Regions from separate parts of the Leptolyngbya sp. UWPOB_LEPTO1 genome, predicted to be linked through region 1. Evidence: riboswitches for the same ligand, from Rfam matches in the RefSeq annotation. Region 1 holds a riboswitch; each other region holds the start of a gene.
The links. A riboswitch is a leader RNA that binds a small molecule or an ion and turns the genes downstream of it on or off. The one in region 1 is predicted to bind cobalamin.
Positions count from the first base shown of each region.

Region 2: another riboswitch for cobalamin. It lies ahead of J0L70_RS06495 (CbtB-domain containing protein); the one in region 1 lies ahead of J0L70_RS28365 (hypothetical protein).
Region 3: another riboswitch for cobalamin. It lies ahead of J0L70_RS02490 (energy-coupling factor ABC transporter permease); the one in region 1 lies ahead of J0L70_RS28365 (hypothetical protein).

Region 1 is NZ_JAFLCJ010000031.1:41,149-44,424, forward strand. Features, by position in the region: gene J0L70_RS28355 (RidA family protein) at 1-39, shown strand, start outside; gene J0L70_RS28360 (acyl-CoA desaturase) at 193-1,014, opposite strand; gene J0L70_RS28365 (hypothetical protein) at 1,052-1,507, opposite strand; cobalamin riboswitch at 1,612-1,755, opposite strand; gene J0L70_RS28370 (DUF3574 domain-containing protein) at 2,075-2,512, opposite strand; gene J0L70_RS28375 (hypothetical protein) at 2,664-3,086, shown strand; gene puuE (allantoinase PuuE) at 3,086-3,276, shown strand, end outside.
Region 2 is NZ_JAFLCJ010000003.1:256,375-259,650, reverse strand. Features, by position in the region: gene J0L70_RS06500 (hypothetical protein) at 1-1,100, opposite strand, end outside; gene J0L70_RS06495 (CbtB-domain containing protein) at 1,120-1,311, opposite strand; cobalamin riboswitch at 1,332-1,482, opposite strand; gene J0L70_RS06490 (Nramp family divalent metal transporter) at 1,724-3,037, shown strand; gene J0L70_RS06485 (glycosyltransferase family 4 protein) at 3,256-3,276, shown strand, end outside.
Region 3 is NZ_JAFLCJ010000001.1:568,531-571,806, reverse strand. Features, by position in the region: gene cbiQ (cobalt ECF transporter T component CbiQ) at 1-209, opposite strand, end outside; gene J0L70_RS02495 (energy-coupling factor ABC transporter substrate-binding protein) at 214-498, opposite strand; gene J0L70_RS02490 (energy-coupling factor ABC transporter permease) at 495-1,241, opposite strand; adenosylcobalamin (AdoCbl) riboswitch at 1,230-1,369, opposite strand; gene J0L70_RS02485 (hypothetical protein) at 1,510-2,430, shown strand; gene J0L70_RS02480 (hypothetical protein) at 2,569-2,835, shown strand; gene lpxD (UDP-3-O-(3-hydroxymyristoyl)glucosamine N-acyltransferase) at 2,962-3,276, opposite strand, start outside.

The DNA.
Region 1 (3,276 bases):
TTGGTTGAGATCGACTGTGTTGCAACACTGAAAGATTAGGAGAACTGCGATCGCTCTTGAACCTGATTCACAAGCGAGAGCGATCGCATCGAAGCGCGATGGCTGGAAGATTCACATCACAAGGTAAATGCTTGTTCTGGAACGGGTACGGGCTTTTGTCGATTTGAATATTGGAAATTAGTTGTGTGAGATTCAATACTCTACTAGATGAGCAGTCTTGACATTTTTTGCAAGTTTCAATTTCTCCAACAGTCGAATCGTCAACCATATCAGATCCACTTCCCACCAGCGCTTGCCAAACTGCGCCGAAGCTTGATAAGCATGATGATTGTTGTGCCATCCTTCTCCAAAAGTCAGCAATGCTGCCCACCAGCAATTCGTCGATCGATCATTGACCGCATAGTTCCGATAGCCAAAAGTATGACATGCACTATTGACAAAGCACGTACTGTGAAAGCCAACAAACAATCGCGCAAAAATTCCCCAAACTACGAAGGGCATTCCACCGAGACCATAAAGCAAAACAGCTAATGCAATCTGTAAAGCAATGTAGTGCTTGTGGCAAAACTGATAAAACGAATCATGAGCAATATCTTGGGTGAATCGATGCAGTTCTGAATGAGATGGAACCTCGTGCATCAGCCAACTGATATGACTCCACCAAAATCCCTGAGTCGAATCATGTGGATCACCAGTCCGATCTGCAAACAAATGGTGCATTCGATGATAGCCGACCCAACCCTTCACGGCTCCTTGACCTGCCAATGTGCCACACAAGATAAAGAAGTATTCTAACCATTTGACCGTTTTGAAACTGCGATGCGTTGCTAAGCGGTGGAATCCTAAAGAGATTCCTAGCCCGATCGTCAGCCAATGCAAGAATAGAGCAACTCCAACGGCTGACCAACTAAAATAAGCGGGAGACAGTGCAAGTAAGGCTCCTAAATGCAAGAAAACAACAACAGTAATTACAGTCCAACGAGGACGTGGAGAAGTCAAACGGACATCGGTCATGAATTTTGCTCAAACGGTTTGGATAAAATCAGCGTGATCACTCAGCACGATTGCGCTCTGTGGCTTCTAGTTGAAACTCACTCCAACGGTGCCGCACTTGTTTATAGCAATCAGCAGGAGAGACTTTTAGGTTTTGCAGTAGACTGACCTGAACTTCGCGATCCCGTCTCGCCAGAAGCACGATCGCTTGAGTTGGGTCATACGTCGCGATTGCCTCGTGAATCGCAACCCCAGCTTGGCTATCAACTTCAAGCATTCGCAAATATAGCTCGACTTGTGCCTGCGCGACGAACTCCTGCTCAAAGACTACAGAATCAATACTCAAATTCATTGAAGCATTGATCCGATTCGTAATCTTGCAGGTTACTAGTCCTCGCCCTAGTCTCAAATAGCCATTCCAGCTAGTGAACCCTATCTGCAAAAAATTCTGCTGAATAACCAGATCTTGCCAGTGATCAAAATGCGATCGCAAATCATAATGTTGAAACCTCATCAACTTCCCCTGAACTGCAAAATAGGGAAGCAAATCCGTTTTAAGAAACTAAGAACCATCATCATCCGTACCTCGCAGATGAAACACAACAGACATACCTCTTAAAGAGGCGCTATGCATCGGCGGGCATCCTGACTCAAAGAACACAGTTCTTATCACAGTTGCGGGACAGCGTCGGGTTTGCACCGAACTTTCCCCCTTGCGTCTAATGGCTGATTCCCATCAGAACCGATACTCATCTAGAGAGTAGCACGATCAAGCAAAATTAGACTCATCTTTGCCGCACTTCACCCACTCAAACTGGATTGAAAATGAGCCAATCATCATAAATAGTTTACTAAAGTAGTCTCTGAAGGCTCTCACATTTTGCACAGATCCACATATCGGTTACATTCCATGTTGTTGACGAGAATACCAAATCGCTAGTTAGCCGTCCTATTGTTCGCTGATCTAAAAAGCCGCGATTCCTCAGAACCGTTGCCTCTGAGCGATCATGTCGCGTAAAACTCTAACGCTATGCCCGATAAAGATGAGACTCGTTCAGAAATTAAACTATCAAGTTGACCATTAAAACGAAACACACGATCGCTCATCCACGCGCAACACAGATTCTTGCTGAAATGCCTGTTTATAAGCGGCTCGAATCTGATCAATCTTCTTGCTACTCTCAACATTCATCGGATACAGTAGCGTCAAAAGTTGAGAGTTTTCTGCCACAACCTTACCCTGCGAATTCCGATATTGCCCCTTCGCGGCTACCCTTGTCAGTCCTTCAGGAAATAACGGAGTCACAACGCGATCGACAAATTGCTGAAATTCAACCTGAGTCACTTCTGAGCGATCTGGTTTCGCGAATCCAAAAAATAACTCTGTTCGCATAAAAGCCTTGCCATGCGGTCGCAACTGGCAAGATTGATCCACAGATTCATCAACCTTTGCGAAAACCAGCAGCGGCACAATCAGCCCGACTGCCACTCCTAAAATTAAGTGGAATCTAGATTTCATCACATCAACCTCAAATTCTCTGCTCTCTCACGTTGAAGTGCAATTCTTCATGCAATCGCTCGATTTTTAAAACCTCGAAAAATCGATAGCTTGAATCGATCTCTGAGTGGGAATACTGAGACAAACCGATGGCAAACGGATAATAGGGAGCATGTGGCGCAAGCTAGATAATATCGTTCTAAATATCAGAACCTACGCCGATCTGAGTCCTGACCTCAGCATTCGACGACAGATCAATCAGGCAATGCGAACTCGCCCCACTCGCACATCCGAGGATTGGTATCGCTCATTTTGGCAACCGCTTTCAATTTCTCAAGATCTGGCAATTTTCGTTTATCAGCAAATGGAAGCGTATTCCGGGTTGCAATTCGCAAAAATTACCCCAAGCGATCGCTTAACCGAGGATCTTCAACTGCCTTTGGTCTGCTGGTTCGATTGGGAATGTACCTTATGTGAGGACTTTCACGATCGCTTTGGCATTGAAATTCGCGATCGTTTGGATATTGGTATGCTGCATACCGTCCGAGATCTTGTTATATTTCTGAATCAGCAACTTTTATCGGTCAATTGCTGATGCCTGATTCATATCCGCGCAATCTCGTGGGTTACGGACAAAATCCACCCCATCCCCAATGGAAAGATCAAGCCAGAATCGCAGTTCAATTTGTCATCAACTACGAAGAAGGCGGCGAGAACTGCGTCCTCCACGGTGATCCCGCCTCGGAAGCGTTCTTGTCAGAAATTGTTGGCGCGGCTCCCTTCCA
Region 2 (3,276 bases), on a different contig from region 1:
TAAACTAATCCTGTCAACCGAACTTGAAGCGGAGGTACGACTCCTTCAACGTCGATCGTTTGCTCAACTTGAAAGGGCTGAAACTTCCGAACTGCATTGGAACTCGGAGAAGCCTCCACGTCGATTTTATGCGGCGCACCATCAAAAAATTGCTGCTGCCAGCTCAGTTGTCCAGTGGCATCACTGAGTCCCTCATAAGTAAAAGCAATCCAGTTGTTCTCAAGCTGAGACGTTGTTACTTTTAGCTGGACTTCTGAGACGGGCTGCTTAGTTTGAGCATCAATGACATTCACTTGCAATCGAGCAGGCTGACCGACGATCGCACTTTTATCTCCAGATAGTCGCATTTCAAGTCCTTGAACTTGCTTGACGGCTGGAGCATCTGATTCCGGGGCAGATTCAGTCCTGTGTGACATTGGCATCGACATCTCGGACTGTGCCATTTCTGCACTGACATTGACATAAAGAAGCGCCGCGATCGCAATAATCACCACCCCACTCAGCAACAATCGAACTCGTTGCGGCGCAATTTCTCCAGGCTGAATCGATTGCTGTCCACCGATAATCCAGCCGCCGAGTAAACCAACTGCAAGTAAGACAGCAGCTAAAATCGCGAAATTCCGGTACTTAATCCAGTTCTCAGGAATCGAGAGCGTTAGAGTTTGCTTCAAAGGGGTGAAAGCATTGGCGCTCTGTGGAGTCACATCGACCAATAGTTGGTAAGTTCCACGAATTGGAAAAGTTTGCTGAAGCTGCAATTTGCCTTGAGGCGCGATCGCATCAATGTCTAGTAGCTTTGTGCCTTCCACGATCGGGAAATCTGTAGTGAACCAGAAATTTTTAGGCGGTGTAAGAATCTGTACCCGAATTTTGGCATTGGGCAAAGGTTGCCCCGTTGCATCAACCGCTTCAAGTGTCAGACGTGCAGGCGGGTCATTGACCTCTGCCTCCGCCTCGAATGGAACGAGTTGATTGAGTGGCGGATCAGTCGTGAGGCGAATTGTCGATCGTGGAGTTTGAGAGAATCCCATCAGTCCATAGAACATCAAGCTCATTAGGCAAATCGCGCTAATGAACACAGAAAGCTTTAATTTTGGCATTACGACCTCGCAAGTGTTGTTAGTGACAAGAAACCATCAGCGTGTGATGCCGAAGCGAATGTACCTTGTCATGAGCCGCTGGATAAGTCGTAAAGTAGATCGTCCAGAGAATTAAAGCACAGAGCGAAACGTAAAGCGTTGCTTGCACGGGCGTAGAGAGCGTGAAGCGAATGGCTTGCTGAGAAAAAGACGAATGCGATCGAGTAATCATTCTGTACCTCGCAGATGAATTGGAGCCTTGAGAAATCGGCGGGCATCCTGGCTGGTCAATCTTGAATTCATGATTGATTTACAGTTGCGGGACAGCGTTGGATTTGCACCAAACTTTCCCCTTTACTTCTGACGGCTGCTCCCCATCAGAACCGATCGTGCTTGTCACTCTACCGCGTTTTTGACGATCGCTTCGCTTTGTTAACCATTTTTATAGGGGATGAGTGCGATCGCTCTTATCTCTCTCGAAGGGCAAGTCGTCACCTCCATCATTCAACCCTTTAGAAGCATGAAACTCGATCGCGCTGTCCTTATATTTTCAAGCAGTGCCATTAAAAAATGAAAGAAAAATGAAAGGCTTTGACTTGAGATGGTACTGTTAAAAAATGAAAGAAAAATGAAAGGCTCAATTTATGTCACTTTCTGAACATCGCCCTAGTTTGCCAGAGGTGCATCGCAGCATTCCAATTCCAAACGCTAAAGGTTTTTGGCGTAAACTATTAGCCTTTGCTGGACCGGGGTATCTCGTTTCTGTTGGATACATGGACCCTGGTAACTGGGCGACTGACATTGCAGGCGGTTCAAAATTTGGCTACACGCTGTTGAGCGTTGTTTTACTCTCAAACTTGATGGCGATTTTGCTGCAATCCCTCTGTGTGCGGTTAGGAGTCGCAACGGGAAAGGATTTAGCTCAGGCGTGTCGAGACTACTTTTCTCCTCGAATTAGCTTTATTTTGTGGGTGCTGTGTGAGATTGCGATCGCGGCTTGCGATCTAGCCGAATTGCTTGGAAGTGCGATCGCACTTCAACTTCTATTTGGATTGCCTTTGATCTGGGGCGTATGTATCACGGCATTCGATGTTTTGGCGCTGCTCTTCCTACAAGGCAAAGGCTTTCGATACGTGGAAGGGTTAATTATTCTATTAGTTGCAACCGTTGGGATTTGCTTCGGTGCAGAAATTCTATTTTCTCGTCCTGATGTCGGTGGAATCCTACAAGGCTATGTGCCAAATCGTGAAATCCTGCGAAATCCTCAGATGCTTTATTTGGCGATCGGCATTCTTGGTGCTACAGTGATGCCACACAATTTGTATCTTCATTCCTCGATCGTCCAAACCCGCAATTGGCAACCCACTCCAAAGAAGCGATGGGAAGCGATTAAATTTGGAACCATTGATTCAACCGTTGCCCTTTCGTTTGCATTGTTCATCAATAGCGCGATTCTGATTGTTGCTGCTGCAACCTTTCACAGTTCTGGAAATCAGGATGTTGCTGAGATTCAAGATGCCTATCAACTTCTTTCACCGTTACTAGGAGTCAGTGCTGCGAGTGCTATTTTTGGGATTGCGTTACTCGCTTCTGGACAAAGTTCGACCTTGACTGCAACGCTAGCAGGTCAGATCGTGATGGAAGGCTTTCTACAAATCAAATTACTGCCGTGGATTCGTCGGTTAGCGACTCGATTGATTGCGATCGTACCTGCGTTGATTGCGATCGTCTTTTTTGGCGAACAAAGTACTGGCGGATTATTAGTTTTTAGCCAAGTCATTCTCAGCTTACAGCTATCGTTTGCGGTGATCCCGCTGGTGATGTTTACGAGCGATCGTCGATTGATGGGCGAGTTTGTCAATCCGCGTTGGCTCAAAGTCACAGCTTGGGCAGTTGCAATTTTGATTGCCGGATTAAATGCTTGGTTATTGATTCAAACCGTGGTGAACTGGATGTAGTAATCTTTATCGGGATTGCTATCCCATCGAAATTTCATGTGAATCATCTAAGTTTTAACTAACTGGCATCAATATTTCATCCTGATTTCATCTCCGAGTGAAATCATAGAAGTAAGCTTCTTGATTGAACTGAACGATCTGTATTGTGGTCTTAGTTTATAGGGCATGAGTGCAGGTTACATCGATCTCATTCAAATAGAATTTTACTTCAATGAAATATGAAAATTGCCTGTGTATCT
Region 3 (3,276 bases), on a different contig from region 1:
GCAAGACTGAGCAACCGTAAATAGATACGACAAGGAATTTGAGCATAGATGACAATCCAAATTCCTAGCCAGACTGCGATCGCGATCTGAATGATTGGAGTTGCAATCAGAGCAATCAACAGTACGATCGTTGCAAATAGTAATTTATGTTGCGGTGGTAGTTGTCGTAATCGATTGCGATGAGAAAGCGTATCCAGCCAAAGGTGCATGGTTTTATTTACCTTGCGATCGCCCTTTATACAGCCCGATGACATATCCAAGCACACCTGCACCCAATGCTGCTTGCGATGCAAAGAGTAAACTTGCAACTTCTGTACTCGCAGGCTCAAACATGGGCTTAAACCAGGGTTCATAAGTCGGATGGCTCTCTTCGATCAGTTGTTGTGCCTGTCCATCTGCTCCATTAAACTCTGCTCGCACAAACACCAAAGGAGCCACAGTGAGGAGAATGACTGCGATCGCAAGGAACCAATTCTGTCGCGTCGATGATTGTCTCATGTCTTCATTAAGTTTAAGGTTTCCAATTCAGTCCGATTGTAGGTCTGTAGCCAATTCCAGACTAAGACCGTGAGTAAGCCCTCGCTAATGGCTAAGGGAATTTGAGTCAGCGCAAAAATTCCAGCAAACTTTAGAAATGCAGCCCATACTCCACCCGTTGCCGCCGGAAACGCCAATGCCAACTGGATCGAAGTTGTGACATAGGTTAAAAGATTCGCGAATGCTGAAGCTAGGAAAATTGCAGCTTTTTGATTCCCAGTTCTCAGCACTAAATGATAAATACCGTATGCGACGAAAGGTCCCACGATCGCCATTGAAAACAAATTGGCTCCGAGCGTTGTCAAGCCTCCATGCGCTAACAAAACGGCTTGAAACAGCAGCACCAATCCCCCTAAAACGGTCATTACCGCAGGTCCAAATAAAATTGCGCCGAGTCCAGTTCCCGTGGGATGCGAGCAGCTTCCTGTCACGGAAGGAAGCTTTAACGCAGATAAGACAAATGTGAATGCGCCAGCTAATGCTAAGAGCAGTTTCAATTCAGGATTTTGGCGTGTAATCCGCGTCAGCGATCGCAGTCCAAACGCAAAGAACGGCAGCGAGATCGCCCACCAAAATGCTGCCCACTGAACAGGCAAAAAACCCTCTGCAATGTGCATTGCTTGGGCTGGAGTTGCTGATCCCAATACTAAATACAAACTCAGCCCTGCCATTGCAGCAAGGCTCATCCATTTCCGAGTCCTCATTCTGTACCTCGCAGAACTAACAACCGTAAAGCTGGTGGGCATTCTGGCTTAGCGAAATCTCGCTTTACAGTTGCGGGACAGCGGCAGCTTTGCACTACACTTTCCCCAATCCAACTTTATTTAAGGTGTGACTCACTGTATCACTATTAGTCGAGTTTTTTGGTAGAGTTTTGTCGAGATGTAGAAATCTTTTAATCTATGACTCCAGAGGTAGACCATCCTGTAACTGGGCTGATAATGTACAAGCACAGGAGTTGCCAGTCGCCTTATGTTAGAGCCATCTACCTTAAAATCGCCGCTGAAGCCCAATTGTTTACCTGTCTTTTTTGCATCCTCATCTTTATTTCCTGATCTTCCAACGTTCCAGCAAGCAAGTAGAACGCTCACGTTCGATCAAGCACGACTGACAACAGACTTACAACCCCCTTCGGGCAACACGCAAGTGACTAGTGCGATCGCTCAATTGCCCCCTGATTTCTCGAATTCCCTAAACCGAGAAATTGTCACGAGCGGTTTAACCGCTTCCAGCGGCGATCAAACAGATTCGGTTCAATCTGCTCAAGATATCGTTGTCTCCATCAGCAGGTTGGTCAAAGAGATCTCAGGCACAGTTCCATTCGCAGATGGCACAATCGACGTCGATCTTTCAACTTCAGCAGGAGCAGTCCAAGGCTCGATCGAGTTTGGTAATGGGGCACTTATATCTAATTTAACAACGCCTTTTGGAAGTTATTTTTCATCGATCGACTTCAAATCCTCTGATCAATATCCATTCAATTTCAACGGCACTCCAGGCATTGTCAATCTAGACGATGGTTTAGTCATCTTGGATTTCCAGCCTGAAATTCAAGATGACGAAATCGCAATTCCAATTAATGCACTCAGCGGCAATGTCACCTTCAACGATGGACAAGCGATTCTGAATATTCCAACTCCTTTTGAAGCATTTGCAACAAATTTTGATCTATCAGCATTAGTCAAACCTAGCACCCTGCAAGTTTCAGGAACTGTGACTATGCAAGATGGAACGCCTCCGATCGAGATGACGGGCGATTTCGGCATCATTCAGACCACGCTTGACGTTCCAAAATTAGTTCAAAACGCTGGCTCAATCTTTGCAACCGTAGGAGGCACGATTCAGATGACGAATGATGCGATCGTCTACGATTTCAAGACCTCCATTTCGTAAGGCATTGAATTTAGCAAATTCTATCAATAGAAAACGAGGAATGTTGTTTGTAGCTCTATTCGCTAAATTCTTAAAGAGAGATTAAAAACAGCGTAAATGATTATGGTGAATTTGAAAAAAACGATAGGAGTCTTCCTCGTGAGCGTTTCCCTCTTAATCGGAGGTGCTGCACTTACAAGTTGTGGCAGTGGACAATCTGAGACTGAGGCAAAAGAAGAGTCATCCAAGGAGCAAGAAGCCTCAAATCAATCTGAAGATGGCGATGAAAAGCGCCAAGAAGACAAAGCTAAGGATAATGATAGCGATGATGAGAAAGATGGCGAGAAATCCAACGCTCGCAACAACAACGATCGAGAGAATGATCAAGAAGATCGCAAAGAGAGCAAAGATAAAGACGACGGTTAATCTATTGCTCACATGAATACAATAGTAGGAGTATAGAGCAATCAGTGATGATGCACGAACCCCTACTATTTTGCTTGGGTACAGTTGTCTGGATACAAATTGGATCGAATTCTCCTCAACCGTTGCTTATGAATCCGTATCCATTCCTAAGCGCTTCTGAATTTGCTTGATCGCTTTGTACATCTCAGACAAGTGGCTATAGACAGCAGACGATCGTAGAAAAATTCGATGATCGACCGCAGGATAACCCGATACTGTTTGTCCTGCCGCCACGCTGGCATGAACTCCAGTTTTTGCAGAGGCAACCGAACCATCGCCCATCCGGCTCTCATTGCCCACACCGACCTGTCCTGCCAAAATCACGCGATTGCCCAGTACAGATCCCCCGGCAATCCCAACTTGAGCGGCAAATGCACAAGCCTCTCCAGTTTTGACTCCATG